DNA from 3 places in the Cupriavidus sp. C1SS-2L genome. Region 1 is predicted to be linked to each of the others. Evidence: predicted binding sites of a transcription regulator. Region 1 holds the regulator's gene; each other region holds the start of a gene.

Region 1 (5,194 bases):
TTCTCAGTCCCTTTCAGCGGCCAGCCTTACGACCGGCAGGCATGATCATTGCTGCTGTAGTTGCGCTTCGGCCATCTGGTACTTGACCGCTTCGCGGTCGTGGCCTTGCACGCGATCCTTGTAGCGAAGCACCTGGCGGTCCAGCTTGTCGACAAGTGCGTCGATGGCCGCATACAGGTCTTCGTGATGGGCTTCAACAAAGATGTCCTTGCCCCGAAGGTGCAGATTGATTTCCGCGTACTGCCGCCTGTCCTTTTCCTTATGGTTATCGACTGAAAGTAGCACGCTAACGCCAATGACTTGATCGAAATGCCTGACGATACGCTCCAGCTTCGTTTCCACGTACTCACGCAGCGGAGGCGTGATGTCCAGGTGGTGTCCACTGATCTTGAAGTTCATAGCGCTTCTCCTTCTGAAAGAGCTGCACCAGGCAGGCGGTGCAACTCGGCTACAAAGTCTTGCGGAGATTGACAGCGGGGATCTTCAGGGCTTCGCGATACTTGGCGACGGTACGGCGCGCGACAACGAAGCCTTGTTCACCCAGCAATTCGGCAATTCGGCTGTCGGAAAGAGGACTCCTCGGGTCTTCGGCTCCTATAAGTTGCTTGATCAAGGCGCGGATCGCCGTTGATGAAGCCGCGCCACCGGTTTCGGTGGACACGTGGCTACCGAAGAAGTACTTCAGTTCGAAAGTACCCATCGGCGTTGCCATGTATTTATTGGTCGTCACCCGGGATATGGTTGACTCGTGTAATCCCAGTGTATCGGCAATCTCCCGCAAAACCAAGGGGCGCATCGCGATTTCGCCGTGCGTGAAAAAGTTCTTCTGACGTTCGACAATTGCCTGTGAAACTCGCAGGATTGTGTCGAACCTTTGCTGAATATTTTTGATCAGCCAACGTGCCTCCTGCAGCTTTTGCTGCAGCCCGGCAGCGCCGGATTCCCCCTTCGCTCCGCGCAGGATCTGCGCGTACATGTCGTTGATGCGCAGGCGGGGCATCACATCCGGGTTCAGCTGTGCAATCCAGCCGCTGCCGCTCTTGCGCACGAACACGTCGGGCACTACGAAATCCGCTTCAGGCCGGCTGTACGCATGCCCGGGATACGGCGCGAGCGAACGGATCAGTTCATGCGCGGCTTTTAGCGCCGCTTCGTCCACCTGCAGCGCTTTTTTCAGGCGCGTGTAGTCGCGCACCGCAAGCAATTCAAGATGATGCTGGACGATCGACAGCGCCAGTTCGCGCTGCGGGTGCTGCAGCCGGCGCAATTGCAGGCTCAGGCATTCGGCTGCATTGCGCGCGCCCACGCCCGCCGGGTCGAAGCTCTGCAGCAGCGTGAGCATGGCCTGGACTTCGTCGACTTCGAATTCGAGTTCCTCGGGCAGTTCCGAGCAGATCTCGTCGAGCGACGTGCTCAGGTAGCCGTCGTCATCGAGCGATTCGATCAGGAAGATCGCCAGCCCCTTGTCGCGCAGCGAAATCTTCAGCGGCGTGAGCTGTTCCATCAGATGTTCGCGCAGCGTGGGCTCGGCATCGCGCAGCTGCATGGGCGTCTTTTCGTCGTCCTCGCCCTGGGGGCGCCGCGCGAAATCGTCGAGGCTCCAGTCGCTGCCGTAGTCGTCACCGCCGCTGTCGGTGTAGTTCTCGTCATCGCTGCCGCGTGCGCTGTCGGCATTCGCTTCGCCATTGCCCTGCGGTTCGGCAGGAGCGGGAGCCGGGGCACTTTGCAGGTTGACCGAGCCATCTGCCGCTACGCGCAGCGGACTTTCGATCCAGTCGTTTTCGCGCTCCAGCAGCGGGTTCTCCGTGAGCGCCTGCTCGACTTCCTGTTGCAGTTCCAGCGTTGAGAGTTGCAGCAGTCGGATCGACTGCTGCAGTTGCGGCGTGAGTGCCAGATGCTGCGAAAGGCGGAGCTGGAGCGACGGTTTCATGCGACCTATTTTATGCGCATCTTTCCGATGTTGGAACGGAAATTGCTATCGCATGTGTCGCCTGATCGTCTCTTTCCCGGTGGCCGCGTGCCACCCCCGCTTCACATGCGGAAATTCTCGCCCAGGTAGACGCGCCGCACCGATTCGTTCGCGATGATGTCTTCAGGCTGGCCCGCCGCGAGCACGGTGCCTTCGCTGATGATGTACGCGTGGTCGCAGATGCCGAGCGTCTCGCGCACGTTGTGGTCGGTGATAAGCACGCCGATATTGCGTGCCTTCAGGAAGCTGACGATGCGCTGGATTTCGCCGACCGCGATCGGGTCCACGCCGGCGAACGGTTCGTCCAGCAGGATGAAGCGCGGCGACGATGCCAGCGCGCGCGCAATTTCAACGCGGCGGCGTTCGCCGCCCGACAGCGAAAGCGCCGGGTTGTTGCGCAAGTGGGCGATCTGCAGGTCGTCCAGCAGCGTATCGAGCCGCGCGTCGATCTCGGCCTTTGGCAGCGGCTTGCCGTTCACGACCTGGAGCTCCAGCACCGCGCGGATGTTCTCTTCGACATTCAGCTTGCGGAACACCGACGCTTCCTGCGGCAGGTAGGAAAGCCCCATGCGCGCGCGTTCGTGGATGGCCAGGCCGCTGATGTGCTGCCCGTCGAGCACGATATCGCCCTCGTCGAGCGCCACCAGGCCGACGATCATGTAGAACGACGTGGTCTTGCCGGCGCCATTCGGACCCAGCAGGCCCACGACCTCGCCGCTTTTCACGTCGAGCGACACGTCCTTGACCACCGTACGCGTCCCGTAGCGCTTCTTCAGGTGGCGCACGACCATCGTGCTGCTCTCGGCACGGACGTCGTTGGCGGCGGAAGCGGGCGTGGGGGCGAGTGTTGCGGTATCGGTCATGATGGCGGTCGTGCGCTCGCGCGCGGGATTCAGGGCTTGCTGGACGGCGCGGGCGCCGGCTTCAGGTCGAGCGGCGCGGCAGCGGCCGCACCACTCGCTTCCTGGCGCGGCGAGAGCACCGCGCGCACGCGTCCAGACGGGTTGCCGGCCGAGGTGTTGTCACCCCCGCCGGCCGCGGTATAGAACTCATTGCGGCTGTCATAGGTCAGCACCGCGCCGCGGATCTCGTCGACGAGCTTGGCACCTTGCAGGCGCGCCATGCGTGCGTGGCCGATCAGCTTGGACAGCTCCTGCTTGCCGTCGTACTCGATGCGATCGCCCCAGCCGTCCATGTACTCGTCGACGCCGTCACGCTTCTGGCGGATATACGCCTGCTTGCCGCCCTTGGCCGTGGCCACCGCGTACTGGTAGCCCTCGGGGTCGGTGCGGATCTCGGCGGCGTCGGACTTCAGCACCATGGTGCCCTTGGTCAGGACCACATTGCCGGTCAGCGTGTAGATCTGCTTGACGTCGTCGTAGCTGGCGTTATCGGCTTCCAGTACCAGTGGCTTGTCCCGGTCCGCGCGTTCGGCATGGGCGGCCGGCGGCGCCAGCGCGGCAAGCACGGCGGCTGCGGCCAGCAGCACCGGGGCGGCGCGCCGGCGGGACAAGGTCGACAGGGAGGCAATCATGTTGGCAAAGGGTCGCAGGAAGGCGGAAATTCGCGCGAACCTCGGGTCCGCGGTGCCGCCCCGTCGCGCGCGGGCGGCTGTTGTTGTCAGGATCCCGGAGTCCGGGCAGGTGCACCGGTAATGATGGTGCCCCGTACGTTACCCAGCAATTGTACTTCGCGGGTAACGTTGTTGAAGATCAGGCCGTTGGCGGTCATGACCGACGGGCCGCGCGTGAGCTTGACGGCCTTGTCGGTCTTGACGATGTCATCGTTGAGCAGCACCTGGAAGTAGCTCGACGCCGCCGTCAGCAGCGGGTCCTTGGCCGCATCCGCTCCCTGCTGGCGTTCGACGAAGCCATTGCCATACAGGTCGATGACCGAGCCTTCGGCGTTCATGCGGCCGAGGTCGGCACGCGCGGACACCGGCGGCCGGTTAGGCTGATAGGCGCGCATGGCGGGACGGGTCACTTCGTAGGTCTGGTCGTCGTCGAAGTGGACCATCTTGTCGCCGGTGAACCGCACCTTGGTGCCGCCGTCCTGCGCCAGCTCGGTGGCCGAGAACCGCTCAATGTAGTAGTCGGCCTCGTGCTTGCGGACGACAGGCGCCTTGGTGCCTTCCTGCTGCGAATTGATCTGCACCAGCCAGAACGTGCTGCCTGCCACCACTGCCATCAGCAGCAATGGCAGCAGGCGCAAGACGATCCCGGTGAGGGAGGACAGGAGGGCCTGCATGGTCTCTTTGCGTGCGCGCCGTGGATCAGATGACCTTGGCGCGGGTCAGGTCGTGGATGTGCAGCGCGCCCACCAGGCGCCCGTCATGGTCGACCACCAGCAACTGGTTGATGCGGTTGGCTTCCATGACCTGCACGGCTTCGACGGCCAACTGGTCTTCGTGCACCACGTGCGGGTTGTGGTGCATCACATCGCCGATCGGCACGGTCTTCCAGTCGCGCGGGGTTTCCAGCAGGCGGCGCAGGTCGCCGTCGGTGAAGACGCCGATGGCCTTGCCGTCAGAGTCGACCACGGCGGTCATGGCCATGCCCTTGCGCGTGATTTCCATGAGCGCCTGGGCCAGCGGCGTGTTTTCGCGGACCTCCGGCACCGCATTGCCGCTGCGCATCACATCGCGCACGTGGGTCAGCAGCTTGCGGCCGAGCGCGCCGCCCGGGTGCGAGCGCGCGAAGTCTTCCTCGCCGAAGCCGCGCGCATCGAGCACCGCGACCGCGAGCGCGTCGCCGAGTGCCAGCGCCGCCGTGGTGCTGGCCGTTGGCGCCAGGTTCAGCGGGCAGGCTTCCTTTTCCACGCCGGCATCGAGATGGGCGTCTGCGAGCTTGGCCAGGTTCGATTCCGGGTTGCCGGTGACCGAGATCAGCCGCGCGCCGATGCGCTTGACGATCGGGATGATCGACAGCAGCTCGCCGGTTTCCCCGGAATTGGAGAATGCGATCAGGACGTCATCGCGCGTGACCATGCCGAGGTCGCCGTGGCTGGCTTCGGCCGGATGGACAAAGAAGGCCGGCGTGCCGGTCGAGGCCAGCGTCGCCGCGACCTTGCGGCCGATATGGCCTGACTTGCCGATGCCCGACACCACGACGCGTCCCGTGCACTGCAGGACGAGCTGCACCGCGTGCGAGAAGTCCGGGGTCAGGCGCCCCGAAAGTGCGGCGACCGCTTCGGCTTCAATCTGGAGGGTACTTTGGGCGAGCCGGA
Region 2 (5,194 bases), on a different replicon from region 1:
ATCCTCAGGCATTCGCTCCCCGCCATCCGGCGCACAGTGGCTTGCCGGAGCGCGGCGGCAGTTTCCGGGCGGCCACGTCACCACGTGAATCCGCCATGCGCAGACTTTCCTGGCTCGCCCTGAGCCTTGTGCTCACCGCACTGTTCCACCTGATGCCGGTCGCGCTGGCGGCCGAGCCGGCGTCCGCGCCCGAAGCGGATCAGCCTCCGGCCCTCACGCACGCAGAGGCCATCACCGAACTCAAGCGCCTGCAGACCGAGCAGGATCGCATCAAGCAGTCGGCATCAAGCGTCAACGGCACAACGCGCCTCGGTGACCTCGACGAAGGCCTGCACCAGCTCGCCAAGGACGTCGACAAGCTGACCGCCGCGCTGACGCCGCAGCGTGCGCAGTTGCAGGCCCAGCTCGACGTGCTCGGCCCCCCGCCCGCAGCGGGCGCCACGCCGCCGGAAATGCCCGCCGTGGCACGCCAGCGGGCCGAGCTCAATGCGCGCAAGGTCCAGCTCGACAACGCGCTGAAACAGGCAGCAGAAGGCAAGGAGAACATCGAGAACCTGAACGCACAGCTCGCCAAGCTGGAGCGCAGCCGCATGAAGGACCAGCTTGCGCTGCGCTCGGAAAGCATCCTGAACCCGCAGTTCTGGGCGCCGTTGTTCAAGCCATCCGATGACGACAGCGCCCGCCTGGAAGCGTTCGTGGATGAAGTTGTGCCGCTGATCAAGACCGCATGGGAACCGGAGCAGCGCGGCGCCACCGCGCTGCTGCTCGTACTGGCACTCGCGGTCTGGACGCTCGGCCGGCGACTTGCCGAACGTGGCGCCGCCTGGTTCTGCCTGACGCGCCTGCCCGAAACCCGCTTGCGGCGCAGCGCGCTCGCGCTCGCCACCGCGCTTACCACCGTCGTCACGACGGCGCTCGCGGTGCAGCTGGTCTACTACGCCTTCACGCGCGGCTACGAGCCGCCGACTGACCTGCAGGACCTGCTCGGCGCACTGGCCAGGCTCATGCTGACCAGTGCGCTGATTGCGGGGCTCGGCCGCGCGCTGCTGTGTACGCATCACCCTTCGTGGCGACTGCCGGCGATGGCGGACCCGGTGGCGCGCGCACTCAAGCCGTTCCCGCGCGCACTGGCCGGGCTGTTGCTGCTGGCGGGCACGCTCGAATTGCTGAACCATATTGCCGATACCAGCGTGCCGTTCACGCTGCTGGGCCGCGGCCTGGTGTCGCTGGTGGTGGTGTTCACGATCGGCGCCGCGCTGTTGCGCGCCAACCGCGTGCGCAGCGGGCTGGCCGCGGCCGGCGAGCGCGCCGAGGCACGCGCCACGCTGGCGGGCATGATCCACGCCGGCGTCACGCTCGCCGTCATCGTTGCGCTGATTGCGCTGCTCGCGGGCTATGTCAGCTTCGCCCGCTTCGTGACCTACGAACTGGTGTGGTTCGACATCGTGCTGTGCACGCTGTACCTGCTGACCCAGCTCACGCGCGACATCTTCGAAAGCCTGCTGTCGACGCAGCACGCAAGCGGCCGCGTGATCCGGCAGCTGTTCGGCGTGGACGACAACCGCCTGGAGCAGGCATCGACGCTGCTGTCGGGCCTTGGCACCAGCGTGCTGACGATCGTTGCCATCATCGCGCTGCTGACCGGCGGCTTCGGCACCACGCCGGCGGAACTGCTCGACAGCCTGCTGACCGTGCTCGGCGGCGACAAGCTGCGCAGCTATAACATCATGCCGGAGCGCATCATCAATGCCGTGATCGCGCTGTCGGTGGGCATCTGGCTGCTGCGTTCGGTGCGGCGCTGGCTCGATGCGGAGCTGCTGCCGCGCATGTGCATGGAGCCGGGCCTGCGCGCGTCGCTGGTCACGCTGTTCAGCAATGTCGGCTACGTGCTGATCGTACTGCTGACGCTGGCCCAGCTGGGGGTGAAGTGGGAGAACCTGGCATGGATCGTCAGCGCGCTGTCGGTGGGCATCGGCTTCGGCCTGCAGGAAATCGTCAAGAACTTCGTGTCGGGCCTGATCCTGCTGACCGAGCGCCCGGTGAAGGTTGGCGACATGGTCAGCATCAGCGGCGTGGAAGGCGATATCCGCCGCATCAACGTGCGCGCAACCGAGATCCAGCTCGGCGACCGCTCCACGATGATCGTGCCGAACTCGCAGCTCATCTCGCAGAACGTGCGCAACGTGACCATGAGCCAAAGCACGCAGGGCGTGGCCTCATTGCAGCTCACGTTCCCGCTCAACACCGATCCGGAGCAGGTGCGCGACCTGCTGCTCGACACTTATCTGGATAACGAAACCATCCTCGACCACCCGGTGCCATCGGTCACCTTCAGCCAGCTTGCACCCAACGGCATCACGCTGAGTGTGACGGGCTTCGTGGCCAACCCGCGCATTGCCGCGTCGACCAAGAGTGATCTGCTGTTCGAGATCCTCAAGCGCCTGCGTGCCGCCGGCATTTCGCTGACCATGCCGCAGACGCTGCGTGTCGAGAACCTGCCGGGCATGTCGGCGGAAGCGCTGCTGCCGGCGCCATGACGCCGCGCACCGGCATGGGGCCGAGGCACCCGCACGTTGCCCCCCCACGCCGCCAGATCGGTGCGCCGGCCGCGCGCCATGCATCGGTCTGGCGCGCCGTGCACGGCAAATACGTGGCATGCATGTTGCTGAATGCAAGCGGGGAAGCGGCCGCGTGTCGCTCACCGAAGGGTAGCTAGGGTTCCGGTCGTGCCATGCGCGCGATGGCTGGTCCGAGAGCGACCGGCCACCGGCACCTGATCCGCCGGCGGCTCCACGGCGGGACAAAAGCCCGGGAGGTTCACTTCGCAGAGAGGTGGCTTCCCTGCCTTTGTCACTGACCGGAGCCATTTCATGTCGGGATTCCCCGCCTACCGCCTCGCGCGCCCCTTTTGCGCCGCTGTCCTGTTGCTTGCTGCAGTTCACCTTTCCACCGCGGCACACGCCGAAGACAATCCGCCGCCGGCCGACCCAACCCCGGCAAGCCCGTATACCTTCACGGGCCACGTCGAGGCGGTGTCGCGCTATGTGTTGCGCGGTGCCACCAGCACCTATGGAAACGGCACACCGCTCGGCAATGCGGGCGGTGACGCGCCCGAGTCCTCGCGCCCCGCGCTCCAGTGGGGCGCGGATCTTGCCCATGAAAGCGGCTGGAGCGTCGGCTACTGGGCGTCGATGATCAACTACTCGTACCGGCAGCTCGGTAATTCGTACAGCGATCGCAGCATCACCGACTTCCAGAAAGACCGCTCGATCGAGAATGATTTCTACGGCGCCTACAGTGGCAAGCTGCCCGGCGGCATCGGCTATACGGCTGGCATGACCGCGTACTACTACATCAACGGCAGCCATGCCAATGCGCTCGAAACCAAAATCGGCCTGTCCTACGGGCCGGTGAGCTTCAACGCGCAAACGCTGCTCAACGACGTAGTTTGGGGCAACAAGGGCGACACGTACTGGACGCTCGTATTCACCCAGCCCCTGCCGTACGGCATGACGTTCACCGCCACGGCTGGTGCCTACACCTACCGCAAGGAAGGCAAGTATCTCGGCACGACCGACACGCTCAGCGGCACGTCCTGCGGCCCTGGTGCCGCGTTTGTCGTCAATGGCTGCTATGCGGGCAACGCTCCGGTCGGCGGCGCCTTCCGCCATCTCACGCTGGCGCTTGCGGCCCCGATTCCCGAGACACCGTTCAATGTTGGCATCCAGTGGATCCTTGGCGGCAAGAACCGCTTCGGCGTCAGCCAGAAGAACCAGTTCCTGGCCACGGTGGGATACGGCTTTCCCTGACGCTGTCTATGCCGTCGATGCGATCGAGGCGGACGGTTACCGGTAAGTCTGCAGGTAGGCCAGCAGGTCGTCGATCTGCTGGTCGTTGCCGATGCCCCAGAAGCGCATGCGCGTACCTGGCACGACCTTGCCCGGCGATTTGATGAACGCGCGCAGCGTGTCGGCCGTCCACACCACGCCGGACGCGGTCATGGCGGGCGAATAGCGATAGTCGGAAGTGCTGCCCGCGCGCCGGCCGAAGACGGCGTTGAGCTGCGGGCCGAAGGCGCCGCGTGCGGACGGGCCCACGCTGTGGCACGACGCGCAACGGGTAGCAAACAGCGCCTTGCCGGCCTGGATGTCGGCGGCGGAAGCGGAAGAAGCGGCGGAAGCGGCGGAAGCGGCAAAAGCCACGGCAAGGCAAGTCAGGGCCGCCAGCCGGCGCGGTACAGCGTGATGCATGAGTCGTACGTCGGAGTGGGGTCCGGATGGGCCGGATGGCCCGGATGGACAGGCCCGCATGATAGCGCGATGCGCGCCACCGCACGTCAGACAGCCGCGCGATCGGCAGCCAGCCGCTTTTCGGATCGAACCTGTCGTGTTCTGGTTCGAGAATGGCCGCGCACGTTCCTAGACTCCTTCCATTCAGACAAGGAGACTGCACGTGCCAATTCCATCCGTTCCATCCATTCCATCCTGCAAGGCCCGCTGCGCCGTGCTTGCGATCGCCGCGGGCCTTTGCTTCGGCCCTGCCTACGCCGAGACATGGCCGACCAAACCCGTCACCGTGGTTGTGCCATTCCCCGCCGGCGGCGGCACGGACCTGGTGGTCCGCTCGATCCAGCCCATGCTGCAACGGGAGCTGGGCCAGCCGGTCGTGATCGACAATCGCAGTGGTGCGGGCGGCACGATCGGATCCGGCTACGTGGCACGTGCGGCGGCCGACGGCTACACCGCCGGTGTGGTCACCACGAGCACGCATGCGGTGAGCGTGGCACTCTATCCTAAGCTCGGCTACAACCCCGCTCAGGATTTCGCCTACGCGGGATTCATCGGCACGTCGCCGTATGTACTCGCGGTCAACCAGGCGTGGCAGGCCACCGATGTCAAGGCGCTGCTCGCCCGGCTCAAGGCCGACAAGTCGCTGCACAGCTTCGGTTCGGTAGGCGTAGGCACCGTGTCGCACCTGATGGGCGAGCAGTTCCAGAAGCTTGCCGGCACGCCGCTGGTTCATGTGCCCTACCGAGGCGCGGCGCCTGCCTACACCGACCTGATCGGCGGACAGGTGCAATTCATGTTCGACAACCCCGTCGGTCTCGCACCGTATATCAAGGCACGAAAGATCGCCGCGATCGCGACGACCGCCCCTACAGCGCTCCTGCCCGATGTACCCACGTTCGCGAGCC
Region 3 (5,194 bases), 1.6 Mb from region 1:
GCGGTGGACGAGGAAGGCTTGATTGTCGACGCGCTGCCACCGAATGCGCGGATGGTCTACGTCACGCCGTCTCACCAGTTTCCGCTAGGCATGCCCATGAGCCTGGAGCGCAGGCTGGCCTTGCTGGCATGGGCTCAGCGCCACGGCGCGCTGGTGGTCGAAGACGACTACGATGGCGAATACCGCTTCGAAGGCCGGCCCATGGAGTCGCTCAAGAGCCTGGACACCGCCGGCGTAGTGGCTTACGTGGGCACCTTTTCCAAGACCATCTTTCCCGAACTGCGCGTGGGCTATGTCATTCCGCCCGCGCCGCTCGGCACCGCGCTGCGCCGGGCCAGGCAGGTCAGTGACTGGCACAGCTGCACCATGACGCAAATTGCGCTCGCGAAGTTCATGCTCGATGGCTATTTCGCCAAGCACCTGCGGCGCATGCACAAGGAGTACGCCGCGCGGCGCGCCGCATTGCTGGAGCGCTTACGCGGCGATCTGGCGCAATGGTTCACGCCGCCCCCATCGGCTGCAGGGATCCATCTGGTTGCCGCGATCCGGGGCCCGCACGATGAAGCCGCCATGATCAGGGTGGCTGCCACCAGATCGGTCGGGCTTTATGGCACCGCCGGCATGTTCGCCGGCACGGCACCGCGTCCGGCGCTGTTGTTCGGCTACGGTGGCATCGACGTCGCTGGAGTCCAGGGCGGACTTGGCCGACTGGCAGATGCGCTGTCCGGCCACCGCGACGCAGACTGAACGACGGCTGCGACAGGGCGGCCCCGCGGCAACCGGTTACCTAAAAATCGTAAAAATCGGCCATTTTGCATAACCAGTTGGCGTCCTACTCTTGTTCCCATGGCGACGCCGTCCGGCGTCGCGCAACAGACCCCGAGACACGAACTGGAGCAAGCCATGCAACAACGTCTGGATTTCTACAAGCCAAGCCCCGCCGTCATCAAGGCCATCATGGCGCTCGAAGAACAGATCGCCAGGAGCGGATTGGACAAGCCGCTGGTGGAACTGGTGCGCCTGCGCGCATCGCAGATCAACGGCTGCGCCTTCTGCATCGACCTGCACACGACCGACGCGCGCAAGGGCGGCGAAGACGACCGCCGCCTGGCGACCGTGTCGGTGTGGCGCGAAACGCCGTTCTTCACCGATCGCGAGCGCGCCGCGCTGGCATGGACCGAGGCCGTGACGCTGGTGTCCCAAGATCACGTGCCCGACGCAGTCTGGGAAGCGGTGCGCCCGCATTTCGACGATGCGGAACTGGTCAACCTTACGTTGCTGGTGGCCGCCATCAACACCTGGAACCGCTTCGCGATTTCGTTCCGCAAGACGCCGGCCTGATACAGCCGCTCAGGCAGCCCGGAGCCGGCGCCACAGCGTGGTCGGGCTGATCCCGAGGATGTGGCACGCCGCGTTGCGGTCGCCACCGCACTCGGCCAGCACGCGGCGGATATGCTCGGCTTCGCTGGCCTGCGCAACACCGGCTAGCGAACGGCCGACGCGACGCTGGCGGCCACCGCGCATAGGTTCCTGTACGGGCTCATCCACGGAGATCGCGGCATCAGGCATGGCGCCCAGATCATCGCCAAACAATTCCGGGACCGCGGCCTGCAGTTCGCGCAGCAATTCCGCCGGTTCCAGCGGCCGGCCGGCGACCAGCACGGCGATGCGCTCCGTCACGTTTTCCAGTTCGCGGATATTGCCCGGCCAGTGATAGCCCGCCAGGCGGGCGCGGGCCGCTTGCGGCAAGCCTTCGTGATCCTCAAGGCCCAGCCGTTCGAGCGCGCGCCGGTAAAGCAGTTCGGCCAGCTCAGGCAGGTCCTCCGCGCGCGCGCGCAGCGGCGGCACTTCGATGCGCAGGATATTCAGCCGGTAGTAAAGATCCTGCCGGAAGGTCCCCTCGCTGACGCGCTGCACCAGGTCCCTGTGTGTGGCGGCGATCACGCGCACATTGACCGGCACAGCTTCCAGCCCGCCGATCGGCAGCACCTGCTTTTCCTGAAGCACGCGCAGCAAACGCGTCTGCAGAGCGGGCGGCATGTCGCCGACTTCATCGAGGAAGAGCGTGCCGTTGTGGGCAGACTCGAACAGGCCAGCCTTGCCGCCGCGCCGCGCGCCGGTGAAGGCGCCCTCCTCGTAGCCGAACAGTTCGCTTTCCAGCAGCGTTTCGGGAAACGCGGCGCAATTGACCGCCACGAACGGGAACGCGCGGCGCGGGCTCGCGTCGTGCATGCCTTGTGCCAGCACCTCTTTGCCAGTACCGCTCTCGCCGCCAATCAGCACGGTGGAGTCGACCGACGCATAGCGCCGCGCAAGTTCGCGCACGTGCATCATGGCTGCCGACGTGCCGGCCAGGTCCTCCAGGCTGTAGCGCACACCGGGCAGGCGCGTACGGCTGCGCGAACGCAGGTTGCGGTCCACGCGCTGGATGGCCGTCGCGTCCTGCAGCGTCAGCAGCGCGCCCGTAGTGCCGGATTCATTCGCGAGCGGGATGCGGTTGACCACCACCATGCGGTCGCCCACCTTCTGGATCGCTTCGAGTTCCTTGGCGCCAGTCTGGATTACATCGTCCAGCGACAGCCCCGGCGACAGCGACTGCAGCTTGCGCCCGACGGCGCTCGCGGCAGGCGTGCCGAGAAAGCGTTCCATCGCCGGGTTGAACGACTGGATGCGCCCCTCACCGTCGACGGCCGCCACGCCCTCGTTCAGGTGCGCGAGGATGTTGTTGACGTAGTCGCGCCGGCCGGACTCGATGCGCCGCAGCCGGGCCGCTTCGATCGCGTCCTCGAGCGCCATGCGCACGGAGTTGCCGGAATAGAGAAAGACGCCGATCAGGCCGAGGCGGTCCGCCAGGTCCGTCACCAGACCGGGGCCGACCACCACCTTTACGCCCTCCTGCTTTAGCGTCTGCACGCGGGCGGTCGCATCGTCTTCGGTCAGATAGGTGTAGGCCGGAATCGACAGCGAGAACGCGCGCGTGAATTCATCCACTTCGGCATAGGTGGACGCATGCGTCACCAGCGCCACATTTGGCGAGATGCGCCGCGCTGTCGCGAGCGCGCTCATCACATCGAAGCCCGTAACCTTGACCAGCACCACCGGCACATCCACGTGCTGGCGCAGGTAGGCGCCATTCGAGCCGCCGGACACGACGACATCGAGCTTGCCCTCGCGCGCCTCGCGGCGGATCGCGTCGGCCGCGGAGTCATAGGCGCGCCCGACGATGCGGAACTCTGCAAGGTGGGAATAGGCGGGAATCAGTTCGGCGAAAGCGCGCTGCAGACGGCTGATGCCGAGCGCCCAGATGCGTGGCAGGCCGGGGGAAGAAACGGTCGGTGGCATGGTGTTTAAGGCGTAGAGTGCCGCTATTGTGCGCGTCAGCCGCTTGAATTTCAATCATGCAATGCGAATTGCGCCAATGAAATGCAAGGCAGGGATGAAATCCATGAAACGGAGCCGGAGCGCTGACTTAATACATTGAAAATTTCAATTACATCAATAGGTTAGTTGCTCACCATGAGTCCGCCGCGCAGGCTGGCATAGCGCTTGCAGTAAGGGCCCTGTTCATTCCCTGCCTGAAACGAGACACCGCAACCATGACCTATTCCGCATCCGACCTGGCCCGCTCCGCTGGCGCCCGCTTCCGCCAGGCCCTGGCCGAAGAGCACCCGCTGCAGGTGGTGGGCACCATCAACGCCAACCACGCCCTGCTGGCCAAGCGCGCCGGCTACCGTGCGATCTACCTGTCGGGCGGCGGCGTGGCCGCGGGCTCGCTGGGCCTGCCTGACCTGGGCATCTCGGGCCTGGAAGACGTGCTGATCGACGTGCGCCGCATCAGCGATGTATGCGATGTGCCGCTGCTGGTCGACGTCGACACCGGCTTTGGTTCGTCGGCCTTCAACGTGGCACGCACCACCCGCTCGCTGATCAAGGCCGGCGCCGGTGCCATGCACATCGAAGACCAGGTCGGCGCGAAGCGCTGCGGCCACCGCCCGAACAAGGAAATCGTCACGCAGACCGAGATGGTCGACCGCATCAAGGCCGCCGTTGACGCCCGTACCGACGAGAACTTCGTGATTATGGCGCGTACCGACGCGCTGGCCGTGGAAGGCCTGGAAAGCGCCATCGAGCGCGCCGTGGCGTGCGTCGAGGCTGGCGCCGACGCGATCTTCCCGGAAGCCATGACCGACCTGGCCATGTACCGCAAGTTCGTGGACGCCGTGAAGGTGCCCGTGCTGGCCAACATCACCGAATTTGGCGCCACGCCGCTGTTCACCACCGACGAACTGGCCGGCTCCGGCGTGTCGATGGTGCTGTACCCGCTGTCGGCCTTCCGCGCGATGAACAAGGCCGCCGAGAACGTCTACACCGCCATCCGCCGCGACGGCACCCAGAAGAATGTGGTCGAGACCATGCAGACCCGTGCTGAACTGTACGAAAGCATCGGCTACCACGCCTACGAACAGAAACTCGACGCCCTGTTTGCACAGGGCAAGGCCAAGTAAGGCCACCCACCTGTCGACCCGTACCTCACAAGGAGACCCAGATGTCCGAAGCACAAGCGATCGCCACCCCGAAGCCCAAGAAGTCCGTTGCCCTGTCGGGCGTGACCGCCGGTAATACCGCGCTGTGTACCGTCGGCCGTACCGGCAACGACCTGCATTACCGCGGCTATGACATCCTGGACGTGGCAGACGCCTGCGAATTCGAAGAAATCGCCCACCTGCTGGTCCATGGCAAGCTGCCGAACAAGGCCGAACTGGCCGCCTACAAGACCAAGCTGAAGTCGCTGCGCGGCCTGCCCGCCAACGTCAAGGCTGCGCTGGAATGCGTGCCCGCCTCGGCCCACCCGATGGACGTGATGCGCACCGGCGTGTCGGTACTGGGCACCGTGCTGCCCGAGAAGGACGACCACAACACCCCGGGCGCGCGTGACATCGCCGACCAGCTGATGGCCAGCCTGGGTTCGATGCTGCTGTACTGGTACCACTACAGCCACAATGGCCGCCGCATCGAAGTGGAAACCGACGACGACACCATCGGCGCCCACTTCCTGCACCTGCTGCACGGCAAGAAGCCGTCCGCGCTGTGGGAGCGCGCCATGCACACTTCGCTGATCCTGTACGCGGAGCACGAGTTCAATGCCTCGACCTTCACCGGCCGCGTGATCGCCGGCACGGGCTCTGACATGCAC

What was found. The regulator sigma-54, encoded in region 1, starts transcription at its own class of promoters, with help from an activator protein. The targets are predictions, from matches to a motif close to TGGCANGNAANCTGCTTT.
Region 2: ACIGJG_RS17955 (TorF family putative porin) is a predicted target of sigma-54. The motif match lies at 2,652-2,669, and genes of this name have one in related genera.
Region 3: prpB (methylisocitrate lyase) is a predicted target of sigma-54. The motif match lies at 3,536-3,553, and genes of this name have one in related genera.

Annotation. Positions count from the first base shown of each region.
Region 1 is NZ_CP172708.1:385,062-390,255, forward strand. Features, by position in the region: gene hpf (ribosome hibernation-promoting factor, HPF/YfiA family) at 46-399, opposite strand; gene ACIGJG_RS01810 (RNA polymerase factor sigma-54) at 449-1,930, opposite strand; gene lptB (LPS export ABC transporter ATP-binding protein) at 2,032-2,832, opposite strand; gene lptA (lipopolysaccharide transport periplasmic protein LptA) at 2,862-3,503, opposite strand; gene lptC (LPS export ABC transporter periplasmic protein LptC) at 3,590-4,216, opposite strand; gene ACIGJG_RS01830 (KpsF/GutQ family sugar-phosphate isomerase) at 4,242-5,194, opposite strand, start outside.
Region 2 is NZ_CP172709.1:37,088-42,281, reverse strand. Features, by position in the region: gene ACIGJG_RS17960 (DUF3772 domain-containing protein) at 96-2,537, shown strand; guanidine-I (ykkC/yxkD leader) riboswitch at 2,702-2,817, shown strand; gene ACIGJG_RS17955 (TorF family putative porin) at 2,871-3,809, shown strand; gene ACIGJG_RS17950 (c-type cytochrome) at 3,846-4,250, opposite strand; gene ACIGJG_RS17945 (Bug family tripartite tricarboxylate transporter substrate binding protein) at 4,453-5,194, shown strand, end outside.
Region 3 is NZ_CP172708.1:2,007,055-2,012,248, forward strand. Features, by position in the region: gene pdxR (MocR-like pyridoxine biosynthesis transcription factor PdxR) at 1-747, shown strand, start outside; gene ACIGJG_RS09330 (carboxymuconolactone decarboxylase family protein) at 904-1,341, shown strand; gene prpR (propionate catabolism operon regulatory protein PrpR) at 1,351-3,342, opposite strand; gene prpB (methylisocitrate lyase) at 3,597-4,505, shown strand; gene prpC (bifunctional 2-methylcitrate synthase/citrate synthase) at 4,547-5,194, shown strand, end outside.